DNA from 3 places in the Ectobacillus sp. OTK genome. Region 1 is predicted to be linked to each of the others. Evidence: riboswitches for the same ligand, from Rfam matches in the RefSeq annotation. Region 1 holds a riboswitch; each other region holds the start of a gene.
The links. Region 1 has a riboswitch for cyclic di-GMP ahead of AC6HZ4_RS27005 (OmpL47-type beta-barrel domain-containing protein). Riboswitches for the same ligand answer to the same signal wherever they lie in the genome.

Region 2: linked by a shared signal. The riboswitch ahead of AC6HZ4_RS15815 (hypothetical protein) and the one ahead of AC6HZ4_RS27005 (OmpL47-type beta-barrel domain-containing protein) in region 1 are both predicted to bind cyclic di-GMP.
Region 3: linked by a shared signal. The riboswitch ahead of AC6HZ4_RS25665 (hypothetical protein) and the one ahead of AC6HZ4_RS27005 (OmpL47-type beta-barrel domain-containing protein) in region 1 are both predicted to bind cyclic di-GMP.

The regions. Positions count from the first base shown of each region.
Region 1 covers NZ_AP048547.1:5,473,277-5,480,439, reverse strand. The annotation lists gene AC6HZ4_RS27035 (CxxH/CxxC protein) at 1-16, shown strand, start outside; gene rlmH (23S rRNA (pseudouridine(1915)-N(3))-methyltransferase RlmH) at 90-569, shown strand; gene ahpF (alkyl hydroperoxide reductase subunit F) at 692-2,221, opposite strand; gene ahpC (alkyl hydroperoxide reductase subunit C) at 2,234-2,797, opposite strand; partial or broken gene AC6HZ4_RS27015 (PhnA domain-containing protein) at 3,320-3,535, shown strand; gene AC6HZ4_RS27010 (hypothetical protein) at 4,181-4,717, shown strand; cyclic di-GMP riboswitch class I at 5,163-5,255, shown strand; gene AC6HZ4_RS27005 (OmpL47-type beta-barrel domain-containing protein) at 5,339-7,163, shown strand, end outside.
Region 2 covers NZ_AP048547.1:3,142,597-3,149,759, reverse strand. The annotation lists gene AC6HZ4_RS15830 (LysR family transcriptional regulator) at 1-151, shown strand, start outside; gene AC6HZ4_RS15825 (hypothetical protein) at 271-495, shown strand; partial or broken gene AC6HZ4_RS15820 (GNAT family N-acetyltransferase) at 748-998, shown strand; gene AC6HZ4_RS15815 (hypothetical protein) at 1,220-2,662, opposite strand; cyclic di-GMP riboswitch class I at 2,679-2,764, opposite strand; gene AC6HZ4_RS15810 (hypothetical protein) at 2,762-2,968, shown strand; gene yppF (YppF family protein) at 3,513-3,737, opposite strand; gene dctA (C4-dicarboxylate transporter DctA) at 3,966-5,288, opposite strand; gene AC6HZ4_RS15795 (YHYH domain-containing protein) at 6,055-6,453, shown strand; gene AC6HZ4_RS15790 (YwqG family protein) at 6,466-7,163, opposite strand, start outside.
Region 3 covers NZ_AP048547.1:5,170,963-5,178,125, forward strand. The annotation lists gene AC6HZ4_RS25640 (L-lactate permease) at 1-236, shown strand, start outside; gene AC6HZ4_RS25645 (helix-turn-helix domain-containing protein) at 284-1,177, opposite strand; gene AC6HZ4_RS25650 (DMT family transporter) at 1,284-2,228, shown strand; gene corA (magnesium/cobalt transporter CorA) at 2,359-3,312, opposite strand; gene mgtE (magnesium transporter) at 3,638-4,984, shown strand; gene AC6HZ4_RS25665 (hypothetical protein) at 5,153-6,097, opposite strand; cyclic di-GMP riboswitch class I at 6,129-6,217, opposite strand; gene AC6HZ4_RS25670 (DMT family transporter) at 6,382-7,163, opposite strand, start outside.

The DNA of each region.
Region 1 (7,163 bases):
AAGTGAAATAAAATAATAAAACCTGTGGATGAAAAGTGTGGATATGTTGATAACTTTTGTGGATAAGGTGTTTGTAAGGTGGGAATTTTGTGAATATCTCAATCATATCAATTGGTAAACTAAAGGAAAAATATTTAAAGCAAGGAATAGATGAGTATTTAAAACGCTTATCCTCCTATGCAAAGGTAGAAATTGTGGAGCTCCCGGATGAAAAAGCTCCTGAGAACTTAAGTGAAGCAGAGATGCTGATGGTCAAGGAAAAGGAGGGAATCCGAATTCTTGAAAAAATCAGTGATGATACACATGTCATTGCTTTAGCTATTGAAGGGAAAATGAAATCATCTGAGGAGCTGGCTAAGGATTTAGATCGTCTTGCTACATATGGAAAAAGCAAAATTGCGTTTATTATTGGGGGTTCGCTAGGTCTTAGTAGGGATGTAATGAACCGTGCGAATGATACCTTATCTTTTTCAAGGATGACCTTCCCCCACCAGCTGATGCGGTTGATTTTGTTAGAGCAGGTGTATCGGGCGTTTCGGATTAATCGTAATGAACCGTACCACAAATGACGTAAATTTTTTGTAAGTGCACTACAACCGGGATACGTAATTGCAGAACGAGGCAAGCTCCAGAAAAGAAAGAAAGTCGCTTTACCATCGGTCAGATAGCGAAGCGACTTTCAAAAATTTCATTAATTTCGGATTAGATAATCGAATGCACCTAAAGCTGCAGTAGCACCTGATCCCATAGAAATAATAATTTGCTTATATGCACTATTCGTACAGTCACCTGCAGCAAACACACCAGGGATGTTCGTAGCGCCATGGCGATCTACAACGATTTCACCGAAGCGAGTACGTTCAATTGTTTCACCTAGCCAATCCGTATTTGGTACAAGACCGATCAAAACAAACACGCCCTCTAATTCAATATGCTGAACTGCTCCTGTCTCACGCTCAACGTAAGTAATACCGTTTACCTTGTCAGTGCCGGTAATTTCTTTTGTTTGAACATTCTTTAGAACAGTTACGTTAGGCAGACTGTAAAGACGCTCTTGTAATACAGCATCGGCTTTCAGCTCTGGCATAAACTCAAGAACAGTTACATGTTTTACAATGCCTGCGAGGTCAATCGCTGCCTCAACACCAGAGTTGCCGCCGCCAATAACCGCTACGTGCTTTCCTGCAAATAAAGGACCGTCACAATGCGGGCAATATGCGACACCTTTGTTCTTGAATTCTGCTTCACCAGGTACACCAACGTTGCGCCAACGAGCACCTGTTGAAATGATTACAGTCTTGCTCTTTAGAACAGCGCCGTTTTCGAGTTCAAGTTCGATAAGGTCCTTCTTTTCTAAACGTTTGGCACGCTGTAAGTTCATTACATCAATGCCGTATTCCTTTACATGCTCCTCAAGACTTGCTACGAGCTTAGGACCTTCCGTATATTTCACACTGATGAAGTTCTCAATACCCATAGTGTCCATAACCTGACCGCCAAAGCGTTCAGCAACAATACCTGTACGAATGCCTTTGCGTGCTGCATAGATTGCCGCACTTGCTCCGGATGGGCCGCCGCCAACAACAAGCACATCGTATGGATCCTTATCAGCAAACTCTGATGCATCCGGAGCGGTACCCAGCTTTGAAAGGATTTCTTCAAGTGTCATACGGCCGCTGCTGAAGAATTCAGCATTTAGGTAAACAGATGGCACTGCCATAATGTCTTTGCTTTCTACTTCTTCTTTGAATGCCGCACCGTCAATCATGGTATGTGTAATACTAGGATTGAGAATACTCATCAAGTTCAGTGCCTGCACAACGTCAGGACAGTTGTGGCAGCTAAGGCTGATGTAAGATTCAAAATGATATTCACCTTTAATGCTTTTAATTTGATCAATTATCTTCTGCTCAACCTTTGGAGCTCTTCCGCTAACCTGCAGCAGAGCCAATACTAATGAAGTAAATTCGTGTCCTAAAGGGATACCAGCAAAAGTTACCCCAGTATCTTCGCCGACACGATTCACACTAAAGCTTGGTGTTCTCGGTAATTGGGTTTGTTCTACCTTAATTTGGGGTGACATGGTGGCTAATTCATCCACTAGAGCCACCATGTCACGAGATACGTCATCGGATCCTGCGCTAACTTTGAGCAGCACATCGCCCTCCATCAGTGGAAGATATTGGGCTAATTGTGCTTTGATATCTGCATCTAGTATCATTGATTGTTCTCCTTAAATCTTTCCTACAAGATCAAGGCTTGGCTTTAGTGTTGCAGCACCTTCCTGCCATTTAGCCGGGCAAACTTCACCTGGATTGTTGCGGACATATTGTGCAGCCTTAATCTTATTAACAAGAATGCTTGCATCACGGCCGATGCCGTCTGCATTGATTTCAACAGCTTGGATGATGCCGTCTGGGTCGATGATGAACGTACCGCGAGCAGCAAAGCCTGTTGATTCATCCAGCACATCAAAGTTGCGCGTGATTGTTTGTGTAGGGTCACCAACCATGATGTAAGTGATTTTACCAATAGCTGGGGAGCTATCGTGCCATGCTTTATGTGTAAAATGACTATCTGTGGAAACGGAATACACTTCAACCCCAAGTTCCTTTAGAGTTTCGTACTGGTTTTGCAGATCCTCAAGCTCAGTTGGGCACACGAATGTAAAGTCTGCCGGATAGAAGCAAACTACACTCCACTTACCTTTTAGGTTTTCTTCAGTAACCTCGATAAACTCACCATTGTGGTAAGCTGATGCTTTGAATGGCTTTACTTCAGTTCCAATTAGAAACATAATTACTCTTCCTCCTAAATGTGGTTTGAGAATTATAAATAGTTTGTTTAGGGATACAGTAAAAACCCTAATTAACTATAATAATTATAATTTAATATTTATTATTATATAGAAGTTACTTTTAGTCAAGAGAAATGTTCTGCTTAACTATAATAATTATAATTCAATATCAATTATTATATAGAATTTATTATTTCGTCAAGAGAAATGCTCGGTTCAGTTCTATATAGGCAATTACAGATAAGAATGAATGTACTTGCTTATAAATGGAAATTTACATTTCTGAATTATCAAGTGTCTTGGAAATATGTAAAGGTTCCTTGTACTAAAATTGATACAATAACGGTAAAGTCATTGTTGTCTTGGCCTAAAATAACAATAAATTTGGAGGGCTAAATGTAGACTTTTTATAAATTTCATCGCTAAATACGTTACAATGAACTGTATTATGAAAATATAAGGTTTTTATGTTTATTAAACATCTATTCTATCAAAAGTACTAAATGATGGAGGAAGGCAATTATGTCTAATTTGCTAAATTGCCCAAGATGTTATCCAATATATACTTATGGAGATGGAAGTCTTTTTGTTTGTCCAGAATATGCATATGAATGGGCTTTAGAATTAGAAACTGAAAATAGTGAAGGTCAAAAAATTATCAAAGGTGCTAAAAATGTTTTAAATGACGGTGATGCTGTAACAGTAATTAAAGACCTTAAAGTAAAAGGAAATCCATCCATCTTTTGTGTTAAAGTGATTTCTAATTGTAATATAAATTGAGCTAGGCATTAAGCCTTGCTTTTTTTGGATTCAATTCAGTAGTTTTTCATTAGTATATTCTTCATATTATTACATAAAATAACTCCAAAAAATTTCATTCTAATTGAGGTCCATATATGCTGCTTTTCGTTTTAGCACTAAGTGTTTTTATTACTGTATATTTGATCAAAAAAGTATTCTCCCTTTCTCCTTATTTTCATTGGTTGGAGATTTTTAGTGTAACATTCTTTTTTCTAGGCTTTAACACTTGGGCATTTGCCTTTTATTTGGCAGGGTATTCTTCCTTGGATTTAACGGAAAAGTATTTACCGTTCGCAATCCTGATAATCCATTTTATTATTATGTATCCTCTATTGTTTGTATTTGTACTTACTTTATTTAAAACAAAAAAGTCGAAAATCATCTGTTTTGGGTTGTTGATTCTTTGGTTAATAGGATACGAAGTGTTAATACTAGTGGATGTTGAAGTGGGTATCCTCATAATACGTGGTCCATATTGGATTCCTTTACTGATTACCCAGTTTTACAATTTGGCAACCACTATAGCTGCGATAATTTTCATGAGAAAGTTGTCTAGGAGAATTCATATAGAAGGAGAAAACAATGAAAATGATCGAGGAGATGTTTCATAATTTTTATAATCCCATAAAGCCTGTTACCTTTGATAAAAATGAGATGTACACCTTAGTAATTACCATTTTAACTGTAGGTCTAGCTCTTTATATTTATAAAAAGCACCGTATAATGAGATTAACTGAAGCGTTAGCGCTAATTTTATTTAATGTATACCTTACTTCTTTACTTGAGTTTATATTGGCAATAAAACCAGTTGATTTATATGATACCATTGATCGAAACAACGGTGAATTGTTTGATTTCCTCTTAGAGGTAGTAACCTATCCTGTAACGATCTATATATTTATGCACTTTTTCTTAGTTTGGAAGATGAAAAAGTCTAATTTTGTTATCCTCGGAACCGCTGTACTTGTCCTAATGGAATGGATTTCTGAACAATATTTTTCGTTATTTACTTACAAAGGCTGGAAGCTGCTGTACAGCATTTTCTTCTATATATGTATTCTTACAGTTAACGTTAACCTGATGAGTTGGATACACAAGAAAGCGACGATTTCTAATTAATGTAAAAATAGGTGTGCTCTATTTTTAAATATTTATAAAAACCGCCTGTTAACATGTAACGATGAAACGTACGATAAATGAATGAGGTTCTCTAATATAATCACATGATAATTAGAGAATGAATTTAACCTAGAAGAGAAGTACAGGATAACTTCTCTTTTTTTGGTTTATATATACATAAGATCAAGAATGAAGAAGAAATAGTTGATTTCCCAATAATGAATAGCGCACCCTTTATATGTAAGGGAATGCGCAAATGAAATGAATCAATCTGTATCATGTATTGAGATTTGTCCTAAATCCAAGTTTTTCTAATAGATAGTAATCATCTATATATATTATACTTAATCTATATAGATTATATTTAAAATGGGGTGGTATCAAATAAACTGTTCTTGAACATAATCAGAAAACTGGATTGAGACCAAAAATTATTTTATTTAAAAAGTGAAAAGGGCAAATCATGGGAAACTGTGAGACGCAAAGCTATGGGCCTGAACCACATAAGATTAAATGTGGATGGCAGCCGGTTACCACAAGAAGTCATAGGTAAACGTTTCTATGAACCTTCTTCGGGTTCTTTTTTATTTGCCTTTTTTACACGAAAGGTAGGACCATTGTATGGTTAAAAAAATGTTTAGTATTCAGGCTTTTTTAGTAGTGATGATGCTTATGTACCAATTGGTTTTTCCGATTGGACAAACAATCGTATCTGCTAACAGCAGTATGCTGCCTCCTAGTAATCTAGCTTTTCAATCAATAACACCTGATGATGGAAAGCTGACATGGAGTGCAGTATTTGGAGCAACTGGATATAAGGTTTATGAAATTAAGGACGGGCAGATCATTCTGCTAGGAAGTACAACGGCAATAAGCTACAGCCTAAATGATCTTCCAGAAGGATTCCATAAATATGTTGTTTCAACTTTAACCAGTGAAGGGGAATCTGGTCCTTCTGCACCGGTAAATGCAGAAATTGTTTACCCTGAAATGCAGGCACCGTCAGCACTAAAGGGAACTATCCAAAATGGTAACGATATTGTTCTTAGCTGGGGCTCATCCCAATATGCTCAAAAGTACAATATTTATCAAATTTCAGGATCAGGGGAAAGAACACTTTTAACATCAACCACAGCAACAACTTACATCAAAGTAAATTCAGCAGAAGGCTTATATACCTACTCTGTCTCTGCCTATCATGCTCTTTACGGGGAATCCCCTGATGCTGCCCCTGTCAAAGTAGAAGTAACCCATCCGGAGATGAAGCAGCCGTCAAATCTTTCCTTTACAATTACAAATGGCACGGATGTTAATTTAAAATGGCAGGCTGCAGATTACGCCACTAGCTATAGGATCTATGAGGATATTGACGGACAGCTTGAATTGAAAAAGACAGTAACCGGAACAAGTGTTACGTTCAGCAACTTACCGGCGGGGGACTATACTTATAAGGTTTATTCCTATAGTGACCGTTTTGGACAATCTACAGAAGGCAGCCAAGTTTCCTTAACGATAGGTCCAATTGTTATGGCACCGCCAAGTAACGTAACTTATAAAATTCAAAACATAAATGATGTAGTTTTGAATTGGGAAGCCGCCCCATATGCAACCGGGTATAAAGTTTACGAATTGAATAATGGAGAAAGAACTTTAAAAAGCACAGTAACAGGAAAAACAGTCACGTACTCAATGCTTAAAGCCGGTAATTACGAATATGAAGTTCATTCCTATAGTGACCGTTTTGGGGAGTCTGAAGCAGGGTCTAAAGTATCCTTTAGCATTGATACTGTAAAGATCTATCCTCCTGAAGAACTTTCTTATAAAATTCAAAACGGAAATGACATTGTTTTAAATTGGAGTACTTCGGAGAATGCTGTAAATTATAAAGTCTATCAAATAATTGATGGACAAAAAGTCTTGAAAAATACAGTAACAGGAACATCTGTAACCTTTACCAATATGCCAGCGGGAAATTATCAATTTGAAGTTCATGCAAATAGTACCCGTTTTGGAGAATCAGAGGATGCAGCACAAGTTTCTTTTACTCTTGAGCAAATCAGTTTGAGTGCACCAGAAAGTGCTAAATACGAAATTAAGAATGGGAATGATATTGTTCTCAACTGGGATTCTGTAGGGTATGCAACAAGCTATAAAGTCTATCAAGTTATCGATGGGAAGAAAGTATTAAAAGCAACAGTATCAAATCCTACTGTCACACTCACTAACCTCTCAGAAGGAGATACTATATACGAAATTTATTCTTATAGCAGTCGTTTTGGTGAATCAGAAAAGGGAACCAGTGTTAAAATTTCCTTAGTTTATCCAAAGATGGCTCCGCCGGCAAATGTTATTCAAACTACTATAAGCCCAACTTCTTTCACATTAAGCTGGAATTCTGTTGAATATGCAACAAGTTATAAAGTCTACCAAATTGTGGGTGGGCAGA
Region 2 (7,163 bases), 2.3 Mb from region 1:
GCCGGCAGACGTGGCAAATAGCCGAAAAGAAATACAAGCAATTCAATATAAAGAACTGTCTGAAACAATCAAGATAGATTTTATAATCAAACAAAGAAAACAGCAACCGCAAAGTCTGCAAAAATTTATTCGTTTTTTGCAGAGAACATAATTCAATAATACTTATTGTGCAGCTCAACATGGAACCAATGAGGCAATTTCGGGGAAGAAGAAAATCAAATAGCATAGCCAACAAAAAAAGAAAGCAAACTAAAATCGTGGATGCTGATAATGAAAAAATATCACTACGATATTTTTTTACATGGTGTATTTATAATGTCCGGCATCTTTCAAGGAGTAACTAAATCAAACTATAAGGGTGGTGAAAAAATGGCTAAAAATAAGAATAACCAATTTAAGAGCAATAAAAGTGCTCCACCAAAAGCAGATGTAGAATTTGCGGGAGAAAATGGACTTGAAAAAATAGCATTAAGAGCTCAAAAAAGGCCAAAATAAGTAAACAATACGGGACAGTTAACCTGTCCCTCTACCCCTTAAAATTAATCGGATGTTTTTAGGGATACTAAAAGTAGAACGTCATAAGGCGGTCTTTTTATTTTAGGTAAATATGTGGAACTCACGGATGCTTGAGTTGAAGAATGGGGATTGCTGCGGCGATCCCTTTTTCTTATTGAAGTAACGGGGGAGGTTAGTGCAATAAAAATGATAAAATGAAAGAAATGACAAGATTATTAAAGGAGATTAATAATGAATATTAGAAAACTCAACAAAGGTGAAAAACCTCCAATGGAGTTGTTATTATTGACTGACCTTCGAAAGAGATTGTTGAGGAATATGTTAATAGAGACGAATGTTTTGTAGCTGAAAGTGAACAGCAAATTGTCGGGATTTATGTACTGCTTCCAACAAGACCTGAGACAGTGGAGTTGGTGAATGTTGCAGTTATAGAAGAGCAGCATGGCAGAGGGATAGGGAAAAGGTTAGTAATGAATGCAGTGTCGACAGACGAATAGAATCCGCTTAGGGGCCTAGATTATAAAGATAAGCGTCAAATAATCCCCACCTATATAATCAGGAAGGGATTATTTGATACTTACGGCTATGTGATCGCTTGTTGCTAATTTTACGCCCAGTTCAAAATACAAAACCACCTAACAGTAGATCGTTTTGTACTTTATTATGGTTTTATTCTTTACCTATAGAGAGTTTTATAGAAACCCTACTTTTTGTTGGATTTTTTTGTACTTTTATTTGCTAATTCAGCCTTTTTAGCTAATTCAGCCTTTTTAGCTAATTCAGCCTTTTTAGCTAATTCAGATTTTTTAGCTAGTTCAGCCTTTTTAGCTAATTCAGCTTTTTTAGCTAGTTCAGCTTTTTTAGCTAATTCAGCCTTTTTAGCTAGTTCAGCCTTTTTAGCTAGTTCAGCCTTTTTAGCTAGTTCAGCCTTTTTAGCTAGTTCAGCCTTTTTAGCTAATTCAGCCTTTTTAGCTAATTCAGCCTTTTTAGCTAATTCAGCCTTTTTAGCTAGTTCAGCCTTTTTAGCTAGTTCAGCCTTTTTAGCTAGTTCAGCCTTTTTAGCTAGTTCAGCCTTTTTAGCTAATTCAGCCTTTTTAGCTAATTCAGCCTTTTTAGCTAATTCAGCCTTTTTAGCTAGTTCAGCCTTTTTAGCTAGTTCAGCCTTTTTAGCTAGTTCAGCCTTTTTAGCTAGTTCAGCCTTTTTAGCTAATTCAGCTTGTTTTTTGGCTAATTCAGCTTGTTTTTTGGCTAATTCAGCTTGTTTTTTGGCTAATTCAGCTTGTTTTTTAGCTAATTCAGCTTGTTTTTTAGATTTTGCTTTCTCTATAGCTTGAACGGCTTTTGGATTTTTCACATGAGTAAGTGCATTGTCTAGACCATGCTTTTTATCGATAACAGGAGTCTCTTGTTCTTGAGCAGCTTCTTCTTGTTCAGGAGTAGACTCTTGTTGTTCAGGAGTAGACTCTTGTTGTTCAGGAGTAGACTCTTGTTGTTCAGGAGTAGACTCTTCTTGTTCTTGAGCAGCCTCCTCTTGTTCAGGAGTAGACTCTTGTTGTTCAGGAGTAGACTCTTGTTGTTCAGGAGTAGACTCTTCTTGTTCTTGAGCAGCCTCCTCTTGTTCAGGAGTAGACTCTTGTTGTTCAGGAGTAGACTCTTGTTGTTCAGGAGTAGCCTCTTGTTGTTCAGGAGTAGACTCTTCTTGTTCTTGAGCAGCCTCCTCTTGTTCAGGAGTAGCCTCTTGTTGTTCAGGAGTAGACTCTTGTTGTTCAGGAGTAGACTCTTGTTGTTCAGGAGTAGACTCTTGTTGTTCAGGAGTAGACTCTTGTTGTTCAGGAGTAGACTCTTCTTGTTCAGGAGTAGACTCTTCTTGTTCAGGAGTAGACTCTTGTTGTTCAGGAGTAGACTCTTGTTGTTCAGGAGTAGACTCTTCTTGTTCAGGAGTAGACTCTTCTTGTTCAGGAGCAGCCTCCTCTTGTTCAGGAGTAGACTCTTGTTGTTCAGGAGCAGCCTCCTCTTGTTCAGGAGTAGACTCTTGTTGTTCTTGAACAAACTCTTGTTGTTCTGAAGTAGATAATTCTTCAGCACCTACCACAGAAGTTCCAACAGACAGAGCAAGAAGTAAGGATGCAAATGTTGTTTTTTTCATACGATTTTGATCTCCTTTCGGTAGCTGGCTAGCATAGTCTTCAAGACCTTAGCTCCATAGCTTTGCGTCTCCTAAGTTTCCTCAGGGTTGCCTTTTCGTTTGGATATTGTAAATTTAGTATATATTAGTATATTTAGCGCAACAATAGTAACTAATTCCTATTTTTATATTGAGAAAAATAGGAATATTAATATTTCTGCTTATTTGGATGAAAATGATAAAAAAGTAGAAAAATGGCTAAAGGCTTCTCCAAAGAGAGAGAAAATATTAGTATCAATACTAACTTTAATTGAGTATATTAATTAATATATAGCAGTATTTATCATAAGAAGTTCCGACAAATACCTTAGACGTAAAGAGATATTGTTAAGGCAAAGGGAGGGGTGTTGCCGAAGGTTATTTGTCATCACATTTATTATCCCTTTATTTATGTTACGGTGCTTGAGATAAACAAAGAATGAAATAAAAGAGAAGTTTTATTGATAAAAAAATCCGACCTTATTGTTTGGTCGGATTTTTGCTTAATTTCTCTCACTTATTTTTATATCAAATACAGTTAAACAGCAATCTTTTTAATATGTTTGCAATTCGAACATCTGTGAATATGAATTTTTTTGTACTTAGTGTCGAGCGGGCCTTCAAATAGGTACATATGACCATTCTTAAAATAACATAGAATACTTTTAAACCATTTCATAACAGGATCACTCACTTTCATATATTTGGAGGTTTTAAACATTTATTTTCTGTTTTATGGAATTTCAATGAAATTTTAGGAATTAGTTCAAATAACTTGTGAAGTTTTCTTATATAAAAACTTGCTATTAAAGAAGCTAAAAAGATAAAGTTTTTATGATAAAGCCTTTCTACTGAATGTAAGAATGTTTTCAAGGATGAATGTTCTGGCTTTTTCTGCTCCACGTTTATTAAGTTCTCTAAACAAATTTTTATAATCAGCAGCGGACAATTCGCCGCAAGCGTAACTTTTTTTGAGGTAGTCTAGTAATTCATTTACATGTAATGGTACTCGTTTTTTTACTAGTATAAATTGATGTATGAAGTCTTGTAACAACACTGTAACTCAGCTCCTGGATAGCATGTTTGATATGCAGAATCATAACATGAAATCGGTTACAATTAATTATTTTGAAAATTCTAACTTAAGACACATTTCAACATTGTTCTCGGTTTATTTCAATAAGAAGGAGCAGGTTACTCCTTAAACCACAAAAGACCGATGAAAGCCAGGAAGCGGTCTTTCATCGGTTCATCACTTAGCTAGATGTTAATAATTATCTTTTCTTTAGGAGACATTTGAATCAGTTACATTAGAAGTATTGTTAAGTTTATACGTAATGCGGCCATCAAGGGCGTCTTTCGCACGGTTAATATCTAGTAGTCCTTCCCAGCGTGCAATGATGAACGAGGCAACAGCGTAACCGATAATGTTTACGGTTGTACGATAATTTCCCATGAAACGGTCTGGGGCGAGCATCAGGGCAACTGCCGCGACAGGAATTGAGCCGGTTGCCGCTGCGGTTGCTGACAGTGCAACGAAAGCAGAACCCGGGATACCTGCCATCCCTTTTGAGGTTAATAAGAGAACTCCTAAAATCATGATTTGGTCTGTAAGACTTAGATCAATACCAATCGCTTGTGCAAGAAAGACCAGTGCCAGTGATAGATAAATAGAAGCGCCATCTAAGTTGAATGAATACCCAGTTGGAACTACCAAGCCGACAACAGCACGGTTACAGCCAGCATCCTCGAACTTGTCCATCAGTTGAGGCATGACTGCTTCTGATGATCCTGTTGCAAACGCAAGCATAATCTCTTCTCGAATATAAAGAATTAACTTCCAGAGACTAAGACCGAGAAATACTCGCATGATGATAGCCAATACAAGAAGAAATGCAAGGCATGCAATAGTCATAGCGACAAAAAGTTTACCAAACGATAAGAGTGTGTCAATTCCATACTGACTAACGGCGAATGCCATTGCACCGAATGTAGCTACTGCAGTAAGCTTCATGATATAATCCATAATTTTAAATAAGACCTCATTAAGCTTTTCTAAAAGATCAAGAATAGTCTCCGAAGTACGTCCTCCCACCTGTACGAGTGCAAAACCGAACAAACAAGAGATTAGAAGGACCTGTAACATAGAGTTATTTGTAAACGCTCCAACAGCACTATCTGGAATAATGTTAAGTAAAAATTCCGCTTCACTTGGAAGGTGTGCACCCTGGGTTTTTGCTTCTACTTCTGTTGTTGTTAGACTAGCAGGATCGATATTCATTCCTTTGCCAGGGTTGGCTAAGTTCGCTACAACCATACCGATAATTAATGCAAGTGTGGTAATGATTTCGAAATAAAGAAGTGTTTTTCCGCCTATTCTACCAACAGTTTTAATGTTGCCGACCTTTGCAATGCCCACAACAACAACACTAAAAACAAGGGGTGCAATAATCATTTTAATCAATTTAACGAAGCCGTCACCAATTGGTTTTAATGCCATGCCAAGCGCAGGGAAGAAATAACCTACTAAGATACCTGCAGCTATTGAGACCATAATTTGAAAGAACAGTCCTTTATAAAAAGGGAGGCTTACTTTTTCTTGTTTCATAATTTTTCTCCTTTCGTGTTTGCCTATTCTTAATTGGTTTTCGAAAACTAATAATGTTATAAATGTTAACATTATATGTAACTTAGTTGTATATTAACCTAGAGTGAATCTTTTTTCATTGGCTCTTTTAACTAAAATTAAAAAAAATAATTAGTTATTATATATAATGAATGGTTTGATGTACCTTTTGGATGTAATATAATTTAACATCGTGTTACGTGATATGGTTATGTTGGGAGAAACAAGCAAGATTGTTTACTGACTAAGCAGTAGTTGGAGCAAGGGTGGCATGAACTTAACACAGGCTTTGATGTGAAACGTGAGAACCTACGATTTCGATAAAATGGAAAAGATCAAGTAAAAGGACTTATGAGTGTTTAAAGTAGATAGTACACAGTTTTCTGTAAATATAGATTAAAGAACTTTGTGCTATTTTGTTTTTAGAAAACGAAAATCTATTAATTAACTCGTAATGCAAAGAGGATATAAACGCCTAGGGAGGGATAGGAAATACCTATCTCTTTGTTTATATCGCAGAGGATAGGGGGATATTTTCCGAAGATTATAGCCCTCTTGCTGTGAAAATGGTAGATGGCACGTTAACTCACATAACATGGTGTAAATAAAGTCTGATACAAGATGAATGATTTATGGGACAAAAATTGGTAAATTTAATTTTCGTATTGTAATAAAAGTAAAATAAATGTAACTTTAGTTAATGTAGTAAATATATAAATTTATTGTTTTTTAACAGGGGGGACTAGAATTGCAAAAGTTTATAGGGGTTATTGCTCTACTGCTTTGTTTTGTTTTTGGTTCTGCTGTGCAAGCCCATTCAGGGAGAACTGATAGTAGCGGAGGACATAATTGCAGTGATGCATCTAAAGCAAAGGGACTATGTACAGGATACCATTATCATAATGGAGGTGGTTCGTCGTCGGGCGGCAGTTCTTCGCCGGGTACATCCACGTCTTCAAATTCTAACGCTAGCTATCAATCAGGAGATAAGGATTGCTCTGATTTCTCAAGTTATGATGAGGTAGTTGCATATTGGAACGCTAAGGGATATACAAAGGATAATGATCCAGAACGATTAGATGGTTGGGGCAATGTAGTAGATGACGGTATTCCATGTGAAGCTTTATTTAACTTTGAATTGGCATAATCTTGTAACACTTTAATGGCAATCCCAATTATAAATGACGTTTGAAAAATCTAAGTTTAACAAGTCTTCTTTTCTAATGAAAAAATTAGCTATACCACTATCACCCCACATAATATCCTTATCAAAATCACTATCTATTTGGAGCAATAGAACGTCGTGTCCCGCAAATCTTTCCTCATAGTCCCTTGGATCACTTTGTGTAAAATAAGGGTATCCACCAATCTTGTGACCTTCTCCTAAGAATGTCTCGCAATAAACTTCCCAAAGTTCTTTTTCATCTTCCCCGTCGCTTACGTGAACAGAAAGGTCAACTGTATCACCTAGTAACTCGCTGTATTTGTAGTCCTCGCTAGATACTGGCTCGTAAGCTATACTAAAGGTTAGTGCCAACTCTCGTTGTATTGGAAAATATTCTGTATTAAGTTCGTTCATATACGAAAAATCACTAACTAATAACGACTCATCTTTTTCAATATTGGGATGGAATAAAATCCTAAAATTTTGTTGATTTGTCATATTATCAAGATCAATACCCATAACATCATCCTCTGCTGAAATGAAAAACTGTAATATCCCGTGTTTTGGCATTTCATTCAGTGTAGGAATTTCCTCAAAATTCAATTGGGCTAACAATTTCATTGGTTTATTATTAGCATCCCTTGGGTGTTCCATTGTTTTAGGAAGATATGGGTTACCTGCAAACTTGCTTT
Region 3 (7,163 bases), 300 kb from region 1:
AAATTGGTTTACCCCCAATTGTATTAGCTTGTGCACAGAATGTTAGTTCGTCTTTAATGATTATGGTAAATCCGTCTAAAGTCGCCCTGGGAACTTCAGTTTGCAAGATTTCTAATAAAGAAAATGAAATTCTCAAAAAAATAGCGCTAGTAGGTGCAGGAACGCTATGCATTATTATTTTAGAGTTAGTGCTCTATTCTGTTCTAGCACAAACTCCGAACTTTGCCAAAATGTAAACAAAAATTTAAGAGTTAAAATATCTCCCTTTTATCAGGGAGATATTTTATTTTTGTAGGTTCATTTTTAATTTTTTATAGGATAATGGTGTCATGTTCATCAGCTTTCGGAATTTCTCAATGAAATAACTTGTACTATTAAATCCTACTTGATAGGCAACCTCTGTCACATTTGATTCCGTTTGCTGCAGTAAGAGCAAGCTTTTTTGAATCCGATAGTCAGTGACGTAGCTTAAAGGTGTTGTCTTTAGCATTCGTTTAAAGTAGCGGCAGCATTCAGAACGGCTCAGCTGTCCCGCTTTTGCAATATCATCTAGTGTGACTTTTTCAGCGTAATGCTCATGTACCCAATTCAACATTTGCTTCATCCGATGGTTCTTCAGCATCTCTGTCTGGTCGTATTCTAAGTGAAAACCACTAATGATTAAGTTTTGCCATATGAACATAAGCTGTACAGTAATGTCAATTTCATAGTATGGTGTCTTTTGCTGAATCCATTGATTAATTTTTACAATAGCACCTAAAATATTTCCCCCCCAAGATTGGTTCGCATCTATATATAAGTAAGGTAAATTAGTAGCTTGGATATAGGGATATACATAGGTCGTATAGAGTTCTGGCGGTAAAACGAAATGCGGCGAAACATTTAAACAGATATAGACACAGCCTAACGAATTCTTATCTTCTGCCATGTGCAGGCAGCCGCTATTTATAAAAAGACCGTCCCCTTTTTGAACCACTAGTTTCTCTTCATTAATTTGAAAATTTGCTTCCCCTTCTAAGATAAAAACAAATTGAATCTCATCGTGCCAATGAAGAGGGATATAGCCATGTATATTTTGCCTAATGGTTGTTTCATAACAGGCAACCGGCAACGTGACTGTGCGATGTTCAGTCAGCTCTTTTAAACTTTGATCAATCATGAAATCTTTAATCTGCAAAGTACCACCTCAATATATTGATATTTTTTCGTTCAATTTAAGTATTTTTCATACTGTTTTCCACTTATCATAACACTATTATTATATGCGGGGTGGAAAATCAATCATGAATAAACATGCTAGAAGAACAGGTTTATTTCTCGTCATAACAGGAGCGATATTTTGGGGGATTGGAGGCACAGTTGCAAAAAAACTCTTTCAACAATCTGTAATTGATGTAAATTGGCTCGTAACAACACGATTGCTCATAGCTGGCTTTTTACTTTTAACCGTTCAATTTTTTAAGAAAGGCCGTTCTCAGATACTTAGTGTCTGGCAAAACAGAAGGACAGCTGTTCAACTGGTTATCTTTGGATTGCTGGGCATGCTTGCAGTTCAATATACTTATATGGCATCCATCAAACACGGCAATGCCGCCGTTGCGACGCTATTACAATATTTAGCGCCTGTCATGATTATCATTTACTCCGTTCTACGCAAACAGGCTCTTTTAACACGGCAAGATGTTTTAACCGTTTCGCTTGCTTTGATCGGCTGCTTTTTCCTGCTAACAAATGGATCAATATCTCAACTATCTGTGCCGGCACTTGCAATCATCTGGGGTGTCTTATCTGGATTGGCGTTAGCATTTTATACTTTACAGGTTGTTTCTCTGCTGAAACAATATGACTCTCTTGTCATTGTTGGTTGGGCGATGGTGATCGGCGGTTCTGCATTAAGCTTTATCCATCCGCCTTGGCAGCTAGACTTCGCAAGTTTAACGGCAGAAACTTATCTATATTTAATATTTGTTATTATATTCGGTACAATGATCGCATTTTGGTTTTATATAGAAAGCCTGCAAAGCCTTTCACCCAAAGAAACAAGCCTTCTTGGCAGTTTAGAGCCGCTGGCAGCAGTTCTAACAACAGTCGTTTGGCTGCAGGCACCTTTTGGATTCTTTCAATGGATTGGTACTGCTTGTATCATTGGAATGATCTTATTGCTGGCATTGAATAAAAAATCCACTGAAAAGAATAAGACAACTATTTTAAAACGATTATCTCCATAAATGATCCACTAAAAAACGCTATCCTTTTTCGTAATTCTGCGAAAAGGATAGCGTATTTCCCGTATAGGGGACACATAATTAGACTAGCTTGGTTTGGAGTCGGCATGACCCCTGCCTTCTTAATATATGATTAACTTTTAAACCAGCCCTTTTTCCTAAACCAAAAAACCATTCCAACTCCTATTGCCCCCATAATACCTAATACAACAAAATAGCCGTACTCCCAAGTTAACTCCGGCATATTCTCAAAATTCATTCCATAGATTCCTGCAATGAACGTCAGCGGCATAAAAATGGTTGTAATCACTGTTAATGTTTTCATAATGCTGTTCATGTAATAAGAGTTCAAAGAAAGGTAATTATCCCGAATTTCCGAGGTGATGGCTCTGTTTGTCTCAATCAATTGCCCTAACTTTATCAGGTGATCATGAATATCTCGGAAATATGCTCTCCTATTTGGTTGAATCGGAATACGTTCTGATTCAAGTATACGATATAACAGCTCACGCATTGGAGTAATTGTATGATGAAGATGCAATAAATCTCCTCTTATAATAAAAGTTTCATTAATCAAAGCAGACATGGCACCCCTTCGCCCATGTCTTTCCAGACCTTGAATCCGCTCTTCAATGGCGTAAACAATAGGAAAATACGTATCTACCAGTTTGTCCATAACTTTATGTGCTGCGTCCGTTGGTCCTTTTTTCTTTATATCTTTTAAGTGCCGAAAGTATTCCCAAGCAGATTCGACTTCATGTAATTCATCAAAGTGGAAAGAAACAATAAAATTCTTTCCTATAAATAAATCCACTTCACTCGTTTCCAATGTACTATCATTGATTGCGTGAACCACTAAAAAGCTGTAATCATCATAATACTCCAACTTTGCCCGCTGTAAATGATGAAGACAATCTTCAATAGCTAATGGGTGGAATTGAAAATATGTATCTAATAATTGTGCTTCTTCTTCTGTTGGCATGTTAAAATCTACCCAGTACCACTTGATATCATTTCTTTTAAGAATGTCTAACCCTAAATCGCTTAAAATTTGATGATCATGCGTAACAGCTAATACACGAATCAAGTGCTTATACCTCCACATCTTTTTTTCCAAATTCCCTTAGGCAAATATAGCAACCAATATTATAAAAAGCAAATTCCGGCCGGAACACTTCCCATTGGCGCGGATGTCACGTTAACCTTATTTTTTGCATTTGAATATCAGGAATCATTATTATATATTGGGGTTAAGAATACTTGTTTGGCTTACTGGTTCCCCTGTTCTTTTTAGTTCCCTCTTACTTTGCAATGGATTGTAGGAATAATAAGAAAAGGCAGTTTGAATGTTTTTTATTACTGTTTGAGGGGCTCGTATTTTATTTACTTAAAAGGGATTGGTGGTTAGAAATATGAAAGAGGACCAATTAACTCTTCAAATTATAAAGGCACTAAAAGAAGGGAAAAAGAAAGAATTCCAGACAATATTGGAAGAGCTGCAACCTTATGATATAGCACGATGTTTTGAAAACCTTCCGGAAAAACATCATACGCGTTTTTTATTGTTTCTTTCTTCCGAACAAATTGCTGAGCTAATTCAGGAACTTGAAAATGAAATTCAGTTAAAAGTTCTCACTAAATTAGGGATTGAAAAATCAGGACAAGTTATGGACTTAATGGAAAATGACGATTTAGCCTCACTGCTTGAGAACCTATCTCCTGATAAAATAGAGGAGTTTCTTTCTGGAATGAAACAAGAAGAAGCTCAAATCGTTCAAAATATCATGAACTACCCTCCTGAGACAGCAGGACGATTAATGACAAATCGTTTTGTATGGATTCCTCAACATTATACAATTCGGGAAACAGTCGATAAACTCAAAATATTTGCTGAATTCTCTGAAACCATAAACTATGTATATGTGATTGATAACGATAAGAAACTTGTCGGAGTTGTATCTTACCGAGATATAATTTTAGCAGATGAAACGGATAAAATTCAGGATGTTATGTACAGCCGTGTGATTTCTGTTTCTGCTAATGCGGACCAAGAAGAAGTAGCTCGTGTAATTGAACGTTATGACTTTTTAGCAGTTCCTGTTGTTGAGAACAACAATGAGCTTGTGGGAATTGTAACGGTTGACGATATTATTGATGTTTTCATTAAGGAAGCGAATGAAGATATTGAAAAACTTTCGGCATCTGGAAAAGCAATAGACTTTGATACAAAGGCACTTGTTGCTGCATATCGCCGTCTCCCCTGGTTAATTTTACTTTTATTTATCGGAGTAGTATCAGGAACCATCATTAGCGGTTTTGAAGAAACATTGTCAAAGGTAGTTGCTTTAGCATTTTTTATGCCTATGATTGCAGGAATGACCGGAAATACAGGTACCCAATCTTTAGCTGTTGTAGTAAGAGGACTCACTACCCGTGACATCGATAAAGGTATGATTTTGCGACTCATTTTTCGGGAATTTAAAGTTGGCTTGATAATAGGCATTACCTGCGGAATATTAATTTCAATAATAGCTTTTATTTGGAAAGGGAATCCAATTTTGGGGTTAGTGGTTGGAAGTTCATTAATCATGACTTTAATAATAGGAACTTTATCTGGAACTATTATTCCTATTATATTATATAAATTTAAAATAGATCCAGCAGTGGCTTCTGGTCCATTGATTACAACATTGAATGATATTTTATCACTACTGATTTATTTTGGAATTGCAACAATGTTTATTTCAAAATTAATGTAGGGATACCGTCACATGCCCATCAAATCAAGAAGATCATAGCAATTCCATATGAAAGATTAACACTATCTAAAACACTAAGAAGCATACATACCTATACTTAAAAAAAATTGCCCAAATAGACAAAAAAAAGAAGGAGACTTCCTCCTTCCTTCTTTTTCGGATAGAAAATTACTCTTCGTCTTCATCCTCGTCTTCTTGAGTTTCCTCTGCAGATTTATGCTCTGCTTCTAACTCTTGTCCACCTATAAATTCAACTTCAATTTTTAATTCTGCAAAATCCTCAGTACCAAGAACCTGCTTCACCTGGTCAACTAACTCCTCATCTGTCATATTTGGAGTTAAAGCCAATCGTTCAACGATCGTTCCAGAGTCCTTGATTCCAATTTCATCCTTGATTTTGGTTTCAGATCCTTCCCTTGAAATTTCATATTCCAATTCGAATTCACGATCAGCCGCATCGACTAGCTCTATTTCAAGCTCTTCTACTTCATTTTTATTGGAAACTCCATCACCGTCAGAATCTTCCTTATAATCTTGTAAACCATCATTATCACTATCGGAATCGTTCGGATTATAGCCTAGATCAAATTCAACAGAGTTTTCTAGTTTATCTGTATCTTTATCTTCTTCGCCATCAACTAGGCCGTCCTTATCTGAGTCACTATTAATAGGATCCGTTCCTACTACGAATTCCTCTTTTGTGTTTAACTCATCGGAGTCATTGTCTTCTTCTGCATCTTTAACCCCATCTTTATCGGTATCGGCTTTTAATGGGCTTAAATCCGCTTCGATTTCCTGCAGATTTGTTAATTGGTCCTTGTCATTATCCTCTTGTCCATCAGACAATTTGTCTTTATCTGTATTTTTTGATATTGGATTTAGGTTTAATTGATACTCCTCAAGATTATTTAATCCATCCTTATCGTTATCCTTTGCTGCAACATACTTTCCGTATCCTAAATGATATTTCTTTTGCCAATCGTCAGGAATCCCATTCTTATCTTTGTCGACCTTCGCGGCATTTTTTTGATCTTTCCCTTTGGCATCAGCAACACCTAGCCCTTGAGAAAATATCAATGACGCGGCTAATGCTCCTACAACTACCTTTTTCATGTACATTCACTCCTCTAATTTTTTTCCTGTGAACGGCAACTGGCTGGCTTGATAGCATTCGCTATTTTAGCCCCTAAAGTTTTGCGTCCCAAGCTTTCACAAGGTTTGCCCTTAATCTAATTATAGTAATTTACCGGGTTTTAGTATAGGGTAAAATATTACAATTAGTTGATATAATAGAGTTTGTTATCACCATGCAGGAGGCTGTCATCATATTAGATTGATCACAACAAGAAAACGGCAGGGAGAAGCCTCCCTGCCGTTACTCTATTTTGACGAAATACTCATATTCTATTAACTTGCCCTGCATGACTCTGTTTTGGTTCCCTTACCACCATTAAAACACCGCTAAGAATTAGGATAGACCCTATCCAAAACGTTCCGCCTATATTCTCTTCTAGAATAAGCCATCCGAGCAATGCTCCAACTAAGGGTTGAAAAAAGAAAAATAACCCGCCGCTTGATGCCTCAAGCAGCTGGAGCCCTCGATTCCAAAGCAGAAATCCGCCAGCCGTCGAAACAATACCCAAATACAAGACTCCGCCCCAAATAGCCGGATGAGCCAGCTGGTGGATAGGTATTTCGTGTAATCGCCCCAAAACAAAAGGAGTCAGCGACACTATGGCAACTAAGGCTGAATAGGCCGTCACCACAATTTGCGAGTAATGACCTGGAACACGTTTTACCAGGACAGACATAAGAGCCCATGTTAAAGCAGCAACAAGCAGCGAAATACCGCCAAGCTGGTTGGACATATCCGTATGACTATTCCCAACAATAAGCAATACCCCTGCTGTTGCTAAGCAAACAGACAATCCCTTTTTCATATTCAACTGCTCTTTTAATAGAAGACGGGCAAAAATAACCATAAATGCTGGTGTCGAGGAGGTGATAATTGCCCCCATTTGTGCCGAGGATAATTTGGTTCCGATTTCCTGAGTGACGATGGAAATCGTGTTGCCGATGAGTCCAATGGCTATGATTAATGGAAGGTCCCGTCTATGAATCCGCCATGATTGCCGCGTTAGCAAGCCGATAATGAAAAGTGCGATAATAGCCACCAAAT